DNA from 2 places in the Limnobaculum xujianqingii genome. Region 2 is predicted to be linked to the other one. Evidence: predicted binding sites of a transcription regulator. Region 2 holds the regulator's gene; the other holds the start of a gene.
The links. The regulator LexA, encoded in region 2, represses DNA repair genes until DNA is damaged. The targets are predictions, from matches to a motif close to TNCTGTATGTACATACAGNA.
Positions count from the first base shown of each region.

Region 1: the regulator LexA is predicted to act here: its motif matches at 5,103-5,122, upstream of GOL65_RS05555 (DNA translocase FtsK 4TM domain-containing protein).

Region 1 covers NZ_JABMLK010000001.1:1,198,929-1,206,697, reverse strand. Annotated here, with positions in the region: gene cydC (heme ABC transporter ATP-binding protein/permease CydC) at 1-1,124, opposite strand, end outside; gene cydD (heme ABC transporter permease/ATP-binding protein CydD) at 1,127-2,896, opposite strand; gene trxB (thioredoxin-disulfide reductase) at 3,028-3,987, opposite strand; gene lrp (leucine-responsive transcriptional regulator Lrp) at 4,567-5,061, shown strand; gene GOL65_RS05555 (DNA translocase FtsK 4TM domain-containing protein) at 5,190-7,769, shown strand, end outside.
Region 2 covers NZ_JABMLK010000002.1:1,479,958-1,487,726, reverse strand. Annotated here, with positions in the region: gene GOL65_RS20865 (aldo/keto reductase) at 1-749, shown strand, start outside; gene dusA (tRNA dihydrouridine(20/20a) synthase DusA) at 817-1,815, opposite strand; gene zur (zinc uptake transcriptional repressor Zur) at 2,024-2,479, shown strand; gene GOL65_RS20850 (hypothetical protein) at 2,873-3,427, shown strand; gene lexA (transcriptional repressor LexA) at 3,556-4,167, opposite strand; gene GOL65_RS20840 (diacylglycerol kinase) at 4,256-4,633, opposite strand; gene plsB (glycerol-3-phosphate 1-O-acyltransferase PlsB) at 4,754-7,207, shown strand; gene GOL65_RS20830 (tryptophan 7-halogenase) at 7,329-7,769, opposite strand, start outside.

The DNA of each region.
Region 1 (7,769 bases), on a different contig from region 2:
CCGGTACGGCCCAGTAGCGCAATATGTTCGCCAGATTGCAGATTCAATGAAATGTTCTTTATCGCCGGGAACGGCTGCTTTTCATAAGTGAAGCTTACATTGTCCAGTGACAACGCGGCTTGATCGGTAAAAGCCACCTGCTGATGTGGGAAGGTGACTTCCGGTTTTTGCTCAATTAACTGATTAACACGTTCAGCAGAAGCCATTACCTGACCTAAATGCTGGAAGGCTCCGGCAACGGGAGCCAGTGCTTCAAAGGCAGCCAGAGAAATAAACACAAACAGGGCGATTAGTGCACCGGGTTGAGGATTATCACCAATACCGTCTGCCGCCATCCAGAGAATAAGAACAAATGTTAATCCGGATGCCACAATCATCAAAGATTGAGATGAACCAGCTAATGAGGCCTGCTGTTTCTGACGTTCTAACCAGCGAAGCTCAATTACATCCAGTTTTTGGCGAAAGGCAGTCAGGGCACCAAAAATAACCAACTCAGACTGCCCCTGTAGCCATGAAGTGAGTTGTCCCCGATAGTCACTACGTAATGCGGTTAAATCGGCTCCAATAGGCTTACCGGCCCGATAAAAGATCGCCGGAATAGTAAACAGCAATACCAGCATGATTAAGCCAAGAGTAAATGCCAGAGAGACATCCAGCCAGCTCAAACCAAATGTCACCACTATAATAACCACAATGGCGCTGACCAGAGGAGAGATAAGCCGTAGATAGAGGTGGTCCAGTGTTTCTACATCAGCTACCAGTCTGTTAAGCAATTCAGCCTGACGGAAACGGGCAATACCGGCAGGAGACAGAGGCATTAGCTTTTTAAACGTAAAGGTTCGCAGGTGAGCCAGAACACGGAAAGTCGCATCGTGGCTGACTAAACGCTCTGCGTAACGACCTGCAGTGCGGAAAATTGCAGAACCACGTACTCCGGCAGCCGGTAACATATAGTTAAACAGAATACCGGCAATACCAGCCAATGCAGATGCAGCCAGAAACCAGCCCGACAGGGTTAACAGACCAATACTGGCTAAAATAGTGACAATAGCCAGTACGATGCCTAAAGAGAGGCGAAACCAATGGCGGCGATACAGAGCTAAAAATGGTAATAACGTTTTCATTTTTAGACCTCCGCATTTCGGTTAGACATCAATGTAGCAAATGCCCCACCTGATTGATTGAGCGTCATAAAATCTCCCCGTTCAATGATTTCGCCCTTATCCATCACCCAAATCTGGTCGTAACCCTCAAGATCTTCGAGACGATGAGTAACTAACAGAGTGGCCTGGTGGGATGAAGCTTCATTTAAGGCACTCATCACCAAACGCTCACTGTTGGCATCGAGACTGGCAGTAGGCTCATCCAACAGTAATAAGTGACAGGGTGATAATAATGCACGTGCAACAGCAACTCGCTGGGCCTGACCTACTGATAATCTGGCCGCATGATCACCAATTACGGTATCCAGTCTATCGGGAAGCTGTGTCACAAATTCATCAATATAGGCTCGCTGGATTGCCAGCTTTAGTGCTTCATCAGATGCCTGAGGATTGGACAATAATATATTGCCACGTAGCGTTTGTTCCGGCAGATGAGGGTTTTGTCCCACCCAACTGAGATTGGCTCGCCATGAGGCAGGGCGCAGGGTGTTCAGCTCAATATCATTGATGGTAATTGAACCCTGATAGGGTAAAAAACCTAACAACAAATTAAGCAGAGAGCTTTTACCCGCACCGCTGTGACCAACAATGGCGATACGCTGGTTGGGCGTTAAGATAAAATTAAGTGGACCAGCCAGACTTTTTCCCTGAGGCGAAAGAATATACAGGTCAGTTGCCTTGATGGTGATCTGGTCACATTCAGTTAAATCTTGAGTACCTTCACCATTAGACTGTGTTGATTCCGACTGTAAGAAAGTTTGTAGTGATTCCGCTGCGCCGATAGCCTGCGCTTTAGCATGGTAATAGGTTCCCAGATCTCGCAGTGGCTGGAAGAATTCCGGTGCCAGAATTAATACCAGGAATCCGGCAAATAGCGTAACGGGTAGACCATATGAGCCAAAATTAAGTTCTCCTAAATAAGAAAAACCAAAATAGACGGCGGCAACAGCAATGGAAACGGAAGCAAAAAACTCTAAAACGGCAGAAGAGAGGAAGGCTAGCTTCAATACATCCATGGTGCGGGAACGAAAGTTTTCTGAAGCCTGAGCGATTTGCTCGGTTTCTGCGTCAGCCCGATGGAATAATCTCAATGTTTCCAGACCTTTTAAGCGGTCAAGAAAGTTACCACTTAAGCGAGCCAGTGCAATGAAGTTACGCCGGTTGGCATCTGCGGCTCCCATCCCAACCAATGCCATAAACATAGGAATCAGCGGGGCGGTAGTAAGCAAAATCAGACCGGCGGTCCAGTTAATGGGGAATACGGCGGCCAGAATTAATAGTGGAATAATTACGGCTAACATCATTTGAGGTTGATAACGGGAATAGAAATCCTGCATATCTTCAATTTGTTCAAGGATCATTGTCGCCCAGCTACCTGCGGGCTTGCCCTGAATCCAGGCAGGGCCTAGTTGTTCAAGACGATTTAATACCTGATGGCGAATGTGCTGGCGTATAGCTGCGCCATACATAAAACCAACCCGTTCGCGAAACCAGGCCAGTATCGCACGCAGCACAATGGTAACAACGATCAACAGGAAATAGCTGAATAGCTCGTTGCGCGGGATATTCTCGATAATCAGAGAGTGCAGCAGGGTTGCCAGTAACCAGGCCTGCGCAATAATTAACAATCCGCTGAGTAGTCCTAACAGGGTAGATATCCGTAACCAGCGCTGAGCCAGAATACCCTGAGACTTTAACCAACGTGTTAACTCACGTTGCCGTACCTTATTCATATTAGACATAAAATGTACTGGTTCTGATAACTAAAGTTGGGCCTAGGATACCATTAGTATCCATGAAACAAGAAGGCGGCCATAAGCCGCCTTGATATGTTGTGTCACACTTTCAGATCGCACAATAGCTATTAATTGTTATTTAGCGTCTCAAGGTAGCGTTCTGCATCCAGTGCTGCCATACAGCCACTACCCGCAGAAGTGATGGCTTGACGATAGATATCATCGGCTACATCACCTGCCGCAAACACGCCTGGAATACTGGTTTGAGTCGCATTCCCATGACTGCCTGACTGCACTTTCAGATAACCATCTTTCAGTTCCAGTTGGCCAGCAAATACCTCGGTATTTGGACGATGACCAATGGCGATGAATACTCCTGTCAGAGTCAACTCTTCGGTGACGTGAGTTTTGACATCTTTCAGACGAACGCCAGTCACCCCCATATCGTCACCCAGTACTTCATCAAGGGTTCTGTCGGTGTGCAGAATAATGTTGCCGTGACGAACTTTTTCCATCAACCGATCAATCAGAATTTTTTCTGCTCTGAAACTGTCTCTGCGATGAATCAGATGAACTTCCGCAGCGATATTGGAGAGGTATAGCGCCTCTTCAACAGCAGTATTACCACCACCGACAACGGCAACTTTCTGGTTGCGGTAGAAGAAACCATCACAAGTTGCACAGGCGGAAACACCGCGTCCTTTAAATGCTTCTTCTGAAGGCAAGCCCAAATATTGGGCAGAAGCGCCAGTAGCAAGGATTAATGCATCACAGGTGTACTCTTCACTGTCGCCAAACAGACGAAAAGGTCGGGTTTGTAAATCAACACGGTTAATATGATCGATAATGACTTCAGTATTAAACTTCAGTGCATGTTCACGCATACGCTCCATCAATGCCGGGCCGGTTAAGCCTTCAGCATCACCAGGCCAGTTCTCAACATCCGTTGTTGTGGTTAATTGTCCACCCTGTTCAATACCGGTAATGAGTACAGGGCTAAGGTTTGCTCGTGCACCATAGACGGCAGCGGTATAACCTGCAGGACCAGAACCTAGAATAAGTAATTTACAATGTTTGGCCATGGCCATAATTCCTCTGTAGACGTGAGGTAGGAAGATACATGTGATTGTAAGGAAAATAGCGCATTAAAAAAAGTTATTAGCTACATTGTTACTAATCGCTGTGATAGCTTTTATCTATCAAAAATTGGTTTTTAGATTTAAAATGAAGCTTAAATGGATTTTTATAGAGAATTGTGCTTTTTTTTACTCATTTGCTTTGACAATAAGGTAGCTATTTGCGAAAACATTATTCTGTGATTACGCTGGTAATTATATTAATAAAGCAACTGTGCATAGATAAATTGGCAAGATGATAGATACATACTCTTTATTTATATAGATTGACCGCATAATACGATATGTTCAAATGCTAGTTTAGCGTAGAATTGTGGAACTTCGCGGATCACAATAGTGGTATGTTTTAGGTTGTTAGATTTAGTTAACCCAGTTGATGTCATGCTTCGTTATTGCGCGAAAACGATAACGAGAAACTGCCCGGTGGCAGATTTACCTGGTAACTACAAGATTGGCCTGAACGGAGGCGCCAGATATCTTTTGGATAGATAATGGTGTATCAGAAACAAGGAAGATATTGAGAGAAAAAAAATGGTAGACAATAAAAAACGCCCTAGCAAAGATCTTGATCGCATTGACCGTAACATTTTGAATGAATTACAACTGGATGGTCGCATTTCCAACGTTGAACTGTCAAAACGCGTTGGCTTATCTCCAACACCATGTCTGGAGCGCGTACGTCGTCTGGAAAGACAAAAATTCATTCAAGGGTATACGGCGTTATTAAATCCACATTATCTGGACGCATCGCTGTTGGTGTTTGTTGAAATTACCTTAAACCGTGGCGCGGCAGACGTATTTGAACAGTTCAATACCGCTGTGCAAAAACTGGAAGAGATTCAGGAGTGTCATCTGGTATCTGGTGACTTTGACTACCTTCTGAAAACTCGTGTATCAGATATGTCTGCATACAGAAAATTATTAGGTGAGACGCTGCTGCGTTTACCGGGTGTAAACGATACGCGTACTTATGTGGTAATGGAAGAAGTCAAACAAAGTAACCACTTAGTTATCAAAACACGATAATTCATCGTTGCAGGTGCAAAATCTGCTAACTTCCGTTACACTCCTGTGTATTCATACAGTTTCAGCGCTGGGTATTCCTGGCGCTGCCGTTCTATTACTCGGTACTACGGTAACCTGGAGAGCCTTTCTTGAGCCAGGAATATATAGAAGATAAAGAGCCTAAGTTGAAGAAGTTAAGTAGCCGCCAGCGGCTTTTTGAAGCTGGTTTATTATTGGTGGTTATTTTTTCCATTTACCTTATGGCGGCGTTAATTAGTTTTAATCCTGCCGATCCTAGCTGGTCACAAACAGCCTGGCATGAACCTATTCATAATATAGGTGGTGAAACCGGAGCCTGGCTGGCAGATACCCTGTTATTTGTTTTTGGGGTGCTGGCTTATGCCGTACCACCAATGATCGTTTTTCAATGCTGGATGCTGTATCGCCATGAGCGTGAGCAGAAAGCCGTTGATCTATTCTCTTTTTCATTACGCTTTATCGGGCTGCTAGCGCTGATTTTTTCATCATGCGGTCTGTCGGCTATCAGCATTGATGACTGGTACTATTTTGCTTCCGGCGGTGTGATTGGTAGTCTGATTAATAGTGCCTTATTGCCTCATTTTAACAGCGTAGGTTCTACATTAATTCTGCTAAGCGTATGGGCCGTAGGGCTAACGCTGTTCACCGGTTGGTCGTGGTTAACCATTGCGGAAAAAATTGGTGCCTTTGTTATGGGCATCCTGACTTTTGCCTCGAATAAAACGCGCAAAGAGCGTGAGGTTGATGATTACGATCGGGATGACGTTAGTGACAGAGTTGTAACTTCAACGGTTGGTGCTTCTTCTTTTGCCGCCGCAGCCACTGACGATGTTCTGTTTACCGCACCGAGTGTAAATGCGGACGATGAGTTAACTCAGGCGAATGACGACGCAGAAATAAACGAACTGCAACAAGAATTAATCTTTAATACAGCAATGGACGATCTGCCTGAGCCGCAAGAATCTCCGGAGCCGCCACTATTTGGTGCCGCTGAAGATCTTGTAACTGACAGGGGGAATCACTGGAACAATACACCTGTTCAAAATGAGCCTGAAATTACCGCTGAACCGACAATTTCTACGTCAGAACAGCCTGCAATCTCTTTTGGTCCGGCAACCTATACTTTCAGTAATTCTGAACTACAGACAGTTACAGTTAATCCGTCTGAAACTCAGCGTAGCGAGTTTACCAATCCTTATTCTCCAATTAATCCACCGGTTGTTGTTGATACATTACCAGATGAACCAACAGAACCTTTGGTACCGGGACATTTCAGTACAGTTGAACAAGATAATGCATCCACAAATACCGATTCATTATCGAATGCTATCACCTTTGATGCCGCTGCTGCTGCCGGGGCGACAACGGTAGCAACAACAACGGCTTCATCTGCACCAGCAATTACTTTTACTCCTGTAGCGGGTAGCCAACCTCAGGTTAAGCAAGGTGTTGGTCCGGAGTTCCCTCGTCCTAATCCGGTTCGTATTCCTACTCGCCGTGAGCTGGCCTCCTATGGGATTAAACTGCCATCGCAACGTGAAGCCGAACAGCGTGAACGCGATCGCCTTAATCGCAATAAGCCAATGGCAAATGATTTCACTATTAGTGAAGATGATGAAGATGCGGTGGAACAAGAAGCACTGAGAAGGGCGTTTGAAGAAGAACAACGCCAACGCTACGGTGAACGTTATCAGGATGATGATAACGACGGGGATATAGAAGATAACCCTCTGTACGGTATTTCTGCCCGTGATGATATTGATGATGAAGTGCCTGACGATCGCCCGGTTGAACCATTATTTACTTTGCCTTCTCAAGTTGGTGATGTGGAACGCACTGATGATGTTTCTTTGGGTAATATCAATGAGGTTACTCAGTCCATTACTTCGTCCTATGGTTATCAACAACCGGTTGAACGTCCGGTAGCTCCAGTGCCACAGGCACCAGTTACACCGTCAGGTTATACACAGGCATCACATGGCGTTAATGTAACATCACAACCGTCATCGCCTTTCCAACCGGTAGCGCCTAAAGAAGAGCCACAACCGACTCAGCCTTCAATGGATGGCTTAATTCACCCATTCCTGATGCGTAATGAGCGACCGTTAGAGAAACCGACTACACCTCTGCCATCTCTTGATTTGCTGGCATCACCACCGCTAAATCAGGATCCGGTAGATGTGGAAGCGTTAGAAGAGACAGCACGCTTATTGGAGCGTCGTCTGGCCGATTTCCGTGTTAAAGCGCATGTAGTTGATATTTTACCCGGTCCGGTAATTACCCGTTTTGAATTGGATTTGGCTCCGGGTGTGAAAGCGTCCCGAATTTCCAGTTTAGCGCGAGATTTAGCGCGTTCGCTGTCGGTAACTGCGGTACGTGTGGTTGAGGTTATTCCAGGTAAGCCTTATGTTGGTCTGGAATTGCCAAACGAACGCCGTCAGACAGTTTATATGCGTGAAGTGCTGGATTCCCCAGAATTTATGAATACTCCTTCTCCACTTACCGTGGTGTTAGGTAAAGATATTTCTGGTCAGCCAGTGGTTGCCGATCTGGCCAAGATGCCTCACTTACTGGTGGCTGGTACTACCGGTTCGGGTAAATCGGTTGGTGTGAACGCCATGATTCTGAGCATGTTGTATAAAGCTAAGCCAGAAGACGTTCGCTTTATTATGATTGACCCAAAAATGCTG
Region 2 (7,769 bases):
TAGTTCCACGTGACGACGTGGTCATCGCCAGCAAAGTGTTTAATCCAATGAGTGATAACCCTAACGATCGTGGGCTGTCCCGTAAGCATATTTTGAAAAGTATTGATGCCTCACTGAAGCGTCTGGGAACCGATTACCTCGATCTGTATATCATTCATCGCTTCGACCCTGAAACTTCAATTGAAGAAACCATTGAAGCGCTGGATACCGTAGTACGCTCCGGAAAAGCCAGATACATCGGCGCATCATCAATGCACGCCTGGCAGTTTATGCGCATGTTATCCCTGCAAGAGCAGCATGGGCTGGCAAAATTTGTCTCAATGCAGAATCATTACAACCTGATTTATCGCGAAGAAGAGCGTGAAATGTTACCGCTTTGCGAAGAGATGGGGATTGCCGTTACCCCCTGGTCTCCACTGGCTCGCGGAGTATTAACCGGATCCAGAAAGAATCAAACTATCCGGGCCACCACCGATACGCCAGCACATAATTGGTATAACCATCAGGCAGAAGAAGACGCCATCGTTAACGCAGTGGAACAGGTGGCTACCGCCCGTGGAGTGCCTCCTGCGCAGGTGGCACTAGCCTGGGTGAGACATCGTAAAGTGGTGACCTCACCAATTATTGGGGCATCCAAGCCGCATCATCTGGACGATGCGGTTGCTGCACTGTCATTAACGTTAAGCGATGAAGAAGTAGCTATACTGGAAGCACCATACCGGCCAAGAAATCTGGCGGGTCACGAGTAAATCGTTCGGTGATTGAAACTAAAAAGGCAGCCCGATAAGGGCTGCCTTTTTACTATTCTTCACAGGATTAACTGGATTTTCCGGTTACCATCGCCAGCGCCTGCCGCAATACTTCAACATCCGCTCCGGCTTTATGGGCATTCTCACTTAAATGACGACGGAACTGACGCGCGCCGGGAATTCCCTGAAACAGCCCCAACATATGACGAGTAATATGTCCCAGGTAAGTGCCTTTAGACAGCTCTTGCTCAATGTAGGGATACATCGCCTCGACCACATCTGTGGCCTGAGGAAGCTCTCGCTCAATACCAAAGATTTCACTATCAACCTGCGCCAGTATGCCCGGGTTTTGATAGGCTTCACGCCCCATCATCACGCCATCAACATGTTGCAGATGCTCTTTAGCTTCTTCCAACGTTTTAATACCACCGTTAATGGCTATGGTCAGATGAGGAAACTCTTGTTTAACTAAATAGACTCGAGAGTAATCCAGTGGCGGTATTTCCCGGTTTTCTTTTGGGCTTAAACCCGATAGCCAGGCCTTACGCGCATGAAGCGTGAAATTATCACAGCCACTCTGCTCTGAAACAATAGTGATAAAACGCTGCAAAAACTCATAATTATCTGAATCATCAATACCAATCCGGGTTTTTACCGTTACCGGTATGGAAACCGCCTGTTTCATTGCGCTAACACATTCTGCCACCAGCTCAGGTTCCGCCATCAGGCAAGCACCAAAGCGCCCGTTTTGTACCCGATCGGAAGGACAGCCCGCGTTCAGATTAATCTCGTTATAGCCTAATGCTTCCGCACGTTTAGCGCATTCAGCCAGCGCCTGAGGTTCACTTCCTCCCAACTGCAACGCAACCGGCTGCTCTTGCTGGCTGTATGCAAGATAATCGCCCTTACCAAACAGAATGGCACCAGTAGTGACCATCTCGGTATACAGCAGAGTTTGCCCGCTAAGTAACCGGTGAAAATAGCGGCAATGGCGATCGGTCCAGTCAAGCATAGGAGCAACGGAAAAGCGCTGCATAGGGTATTGTGTTGATTTATCAGAATTCATAAAAAGATTAACGGCTACCAGATAGTTTTCTTGATCGACGAACGCGATACCAGCGTAAAGTTCGGCGGGATAATTAACGGCATTTTACCATAGAAAAGGCTATTGTCGTTACCGCCTTCCCCTAATTGCCCGGTCAGGGATATGCTCTCGGCGTTCTTTATTAAGCATGATAGAATCATTAACAGGATTGTGAATAACAGAGATAACAATGAAATCAATCAATATTGAGTCTATGCTGACAAAAGCCCAGAAGCTGTGCGATCAGCGAGCAGTTCGCTTAACTCCCCAGCGACGTCTGGCGTTACGCTTAATGGCGGAACAGAAGAATGCCATTAGTGCCTATGACTTATTGGATTTACTGCGTATCTCTGAACCCCAGGCCAAACCTCCAACGGTCTATCGCGCCCTCGATTTTTTACTTGAACAGGGTTTTATTCATAAAATCGAATCCACCAATAGCTATGTCGTTTGTCACCATGTAGGCGAGCCATTACACACTTCCGCCCTGTTCATTTGTGATAACTGTGGATTAGTCACTGAGCATCACGCAGAAGGGATCGATCAACTACTTAAAGAACTGGCAGAGAAAAGCCATTTCACCATTCAACATAGCGTACTCGAAACCCATGGCATTTGTTCACAATGTGCGAATAAAGCAGAATAAAAGTAATATATTTTAAGAAATTGAAGGATAACTGTGATTGATTTACCTTGCTAATAGAGCAAGCTATATAAAGCTACACTTACAGATAAGAATAAATGAATAAATATTCTTTATACTCACATACTAAATTCATAAAAACCCACAAATCAAATCAACATAACAACATGTTTTTAAAAACAATTAATATATATTAACATTCTTTCAACGTTGAATAAGACATACATTAATAATAATAAATAACACACTTTGTTATTCACTCATCTTAATTATATTTTCTATTTTATTTTCCTTGCAAATAGAGTATATATTAGCAGCGTAATTATAATTATGTTATCCATAACACATCTTAATGATATAGCTATATATTGTTGGTTATTTTCCAGGGAAAACAAGATGAAGCAGTTTATATGGGCGCTTTTTGCTGTCGCAGGAACACTGGTCAGTGCTTCAGCCAGAGAAACAATGACGCCCATAACATTGACGACTGACGGTGAACAGCAAATTGCAGCTCAAAACTGGCGTGAAGTCACCGGACTTCCTGGCCAATTGCCTGAGCGCTGGCAGTTTATTGAAACCGATTTATCCTCTATCTGGCTGCTAAAAAATTTGGATGACCCTAATTTGCTAGGGCGCATTTCAACACAAACCCTTGATGAAGGCATTCAACTCAAAGATGAAGTGGATTCCATCGCTGATAGTTTTAAATTTCAGGCAGTTGATATTACCCGCCGTACAGAAACCTATGGCGATATTGATACTGAGCAATTAGAAGTCAGCACCAAAGATGGAGAGCAGGACGTTGCCGGTATCTTTGTGTTTATGAACTATCAGAACAAAATTTATACTATTTTGCTTACCAGTCATTCCAGCATTAATAAGCTCCAGCAGCACCGGCACCAATTGATGAATAATATTTTAGTAGCAAAAAGTGCCCCATCCGGTGCGTAATAAATTATTAAGCCTGATAAATATTCTTCAGTCATTGCCATTAAAAAAGCGCCCTAAGGCGCTTTTTGATTTTCTGCTATATCCGTTATTCGTTTTCACATCAGCCGATATCTGATTTTTGAATTTAATTACATCCAGTCGCCGTTACGAATAACACCAACGGCAAGCCCTTCAATGGTCAAACTCTGCTCACGTAAATCAACCACTATTGGTGAAAACTCTTCATTTTCAGGAAGTAGCTCAACTACGTTACCCTGTTTTTTCAGACGCTTAACCGTAACTTCATCATCAATACGGGCAACGACGACTTGACCATTACGTACATCCTGAGTTTTATGCACAGCAAGCAGATCGCCATCCATAATACCAATATCTTTCATTGACATACCGCTAACACGCAGTAAAAAGTCGGCGTGTGGCTTAAACAGCGCCGGGTCGATCTGATAGTGGCTTTCTACATGTTCCTGAGCCAGTAAAGGCTCACCTGCGGCAACCCGACCAATTAACGGGAGACCTGCATCTTCCGTTTCCAGTAGCAGACGGATCCCTCTGGATGCCCCATTAATAATCTCGATGACCCCTTTACGGGCTAAAGCTTTTAAGTGTTCTTCCGCCGCATTGGGTGACTTAAACCCTAAGGTTTGGGCAATCTCTGCACGAGTCGGCGGCATCCCTGACTGATTGATATGGTCACGAATCAGGTCATAAATTTGTTGCTGTCTGGCGGTTAGTGCTTTCATTTCTCGATTCCCTTACCCTGTTTTTTTATACAGTTATGCTGTGAGTATATACAGGTATTCGCCAGATGAAAACCTTCATACTTCATATTTACGAGATATATCGAGAAAAATGACTCCAAAGTACGGAAACCCAGACAAACAACGCCAGTAATATCATAATCAGTACCGCAGCAGATCCCATATCCTTCGCCCGCCCTGAGAGTTCATGGCGTTCGGTACCAATACGATCAACGACGGCTTCAATCGCACTATTAATAATTTCAAAAGCCACAATCAACACTACAGAACCAATCAGTAAGATTCGTTCAATGATGGAGACATCCAGCCAGCAGGCCAGAATAATGGCGACCACCAGCAGCACAATTTCCTGACGAAAAGCAGCTTCATTTTTCCAGGCAGCCCGTAGGCCCCCCCACGAATATCCCGCTGCTTTAATGATACGAGTAAGTCCTGTCACCTGGTTCATTCACAATCCCTCAAGAAAATTCTACTCAATTTTAGCAATTATCATTCATCACATCATCACAGATCGCGCCGAGTTCTGGTATTCTGGCGACTCGTTATCTATATGAGGCTCGAAACATTTATGTCTGGTTGGCGTAAACTTTACTATAAGCTATTGAATATACCAATAAAAATGCTGGTTCGTAGCAAGTGTATTCCTTCTGACCCCATCGCTGAATTGGGATTGGATACCACACGTCCAATACTATATGTCCTGCCCTATAACTCAAAAGCAGACCTGTTAACCCTACGAGCACAGTGTCTGGCTCAGGAATTACCCGATCCATTAGAACCTTATGAGATTGATGGTCAGCTACTACCCCGCTATGTTTTTATTCATGAAGGACCGCGAGTATTCAGCTATTACGCCCCTAAAGAAGAGTCGATAAAGCTATTCCACGATTATCTGGACCTGCACCGCAATCACCCCGATCTGGATATCCAGATGGTTCCAGTCTCGGTGATGTTTGGCCGTTCTCCTGGCCGCGAGGGTCATGAGAGCCATGAGGCTCCTCGCCTTCGACTGTTTAACGGTATCCAGAAATTTTTTGTCGTGATGTGGTTAGGCCGCGACAGCTTTGTACGCTTTTCCCAAACCGTTTCACTACGCTATATGGCAGATGAGCACGGCACCGATAAGACCATTGCTCAAAAACTGGCTCGCGTTGCCCGCATGCACTTTGCCAGACAGCGCCTTGCCGCAACCGGACCAAAGTTACCGATGCGTCAGGATCTGTTTAATAAATTACTAACCTCAAAAGCCATTGAAAAAGCGGTTGAGGAAGAAGCTGCATCCAAGAAGATATCGCTGACGAAAGCAAAACAGAACGCTGTCGATATGATGGAAGAGATTGCAGCCAACTTTAACTATGAAACACTACGAGTAACTGACCGGGTACTCAGTTGGACATGGAACCGACTCTATCAGGGTATTCATGTTCATAACGCCGAGCGAGTGCGTCAGTTAGCTCAGGATGGTCATGGTATTGTCTATGCGCCAAGCCACCGTAGCCATATGGACTATCTGCTGCTCTCTTATGTGCTTTATCATCAGGGGTTAGTACCACCGCACATTGCTGCCGGTATCAACCTTAACTTCTGGCCAGCGGGTCCTATTTTCCGTCGGCTGGGAGCGTTCTTTATTCGTCGTACGTTTAAAGGCAACAAGCTCTACTCTACCGTGTTTCGTGAATATCTGGGTGAATTATTCAGCCGTGGTTATTCCGTTGAATACTTTGTTGAGGGCGGACGCTCACGTACCGGTCGATTGCTGGAACCAAAAACCGGCACGCTGTCTATGACCATTCAGGCAATGTTACGCGGCGGTAATCGCCCAATCACTGTTGTGCCAGTGTATATCGGTTATGAACACGTAATGGAAGTGGGTACTTACGCCAACGAACTACGTGGAGCAACCAAAGAGAAAGAGAACCTCTGGCAGGTAGTTCGCACCATGCGTAAATTGCGTAATTTAGGGTTAGGCTATGTGAACTTTGGTGAACCTATTCCATTAATGACCTACCTGAATCAGAACGTACCAAACTGGAGAGAATCTATCGATCCGATAGAAACGCCAAGACCAAATTGGTTAACGCCGACCGTTAATCAAATTGCCAGTAACTTGATGATTAATATTAATAACGCAGCAGCAGCTAACGCCATGAACCTGTGCTGTACCGCGTTATTAGCTTCTCGCCAACGGGCTTTAACCCGTGAGCAACTGCTTGAACAACTTGATTGTTATATCCAACTACTGCGCAATGTACCTTATGCCAAAGACGCAACGGTTCCATCCAGTACACCAGAGCAAATGCTGGAACATGCGCTGAAAATGAGTAAGTTTGAGGTAGAGAAGGATAACGCCGGTGAGATCATCATATTAGCGCGTGAACAAGCAGTTCTGATGACTTACTACCGTAATAACATCCACCATATGCTGGTTCTGCCGTCGCTTATTGCCAGTATTGTGATGCATCACGATGGTATCTCTCGTCAGCAGATTATTGAGCAGGTTTCACTGATTTATCCACTGCTGCGTGAAGAACTGTTTATGCACTACAGCGAAGAAGAGGTACCCGCGGTAATTGAGACGCTGATTGATGAATTGGAACGTCAGAATCTGATTCGCCAACAGGCTGAGGGTTTACTGGCATTAACACCTTCCCGTATTCGTACGCTACAGTTACTGGCTGCCGGCGTTCGGGAAACATTACAGCGCTATACCATTACGCTTTCATTGCTGCGTAACAACCCAAGTATTAATCGTGGAATGCTGGAGAAAGAGAGCCGTTTGCTGGCTCAACGTCTCTCCGTCTTACACGGTATCAATGCGCCAGAATTCTTTGATAAAGCAGTATTCTCTACGCTGGTAGCAACACTGCGTACCGCGGGATATATCAATGATGTGGGTGATGCAGTTCCGGAAAATATGCAGGCTATGTATGACATGCTGACCCGCCTGATGACACCGGAAGTAAAACTGACGATTGAAAGTGTTACTGTCACATCGGCGGAAAGCGAAACGCCAACAGAGTAACGGGTAAATAACCAGCCTTCAATGAAAAAGCTGGTCTCATACCTACTGAACTTCTGGGTAACAACCACAAAAAAGCCTGCTAACCAGCAGGCTTTTATTATTGATGATTAAAAAGAGAATATTACCAGCCCTTCTCTTTAACTCTCTGCACGAAATCCAGCGCTTTTTGCTGCTTATCTTTAGACAGCCACAGTAAGTCCATACCTGCTGCACTTACCGGTACCAGCCCTAAAGGAACCGCAACCGACATCCAGTTAACCGGATGGAAAATACCGCCCCAACCGTTGATAGCGTAGTTTTCTACGTCAATCATATGAGGAGTACGTTCTTTAATACATTTTCTGAACTCAGCATAACGCTCTGTCATTGGCGATTTATTCACTTCTTGCCACAGTGGAGTGTCGTTACGAGTACAGTCATAGTGCATACGCAGGAAGTCACGAATTCCGTGCCATGACGCCAGGTTCGCTTCGTTATATTCACGAATACTGTTTTCAGAGATGATGCCCTGACTCGATACCAGCACGCGCTCAAAGTTACGTAGCTGTTCGATCATCTGACC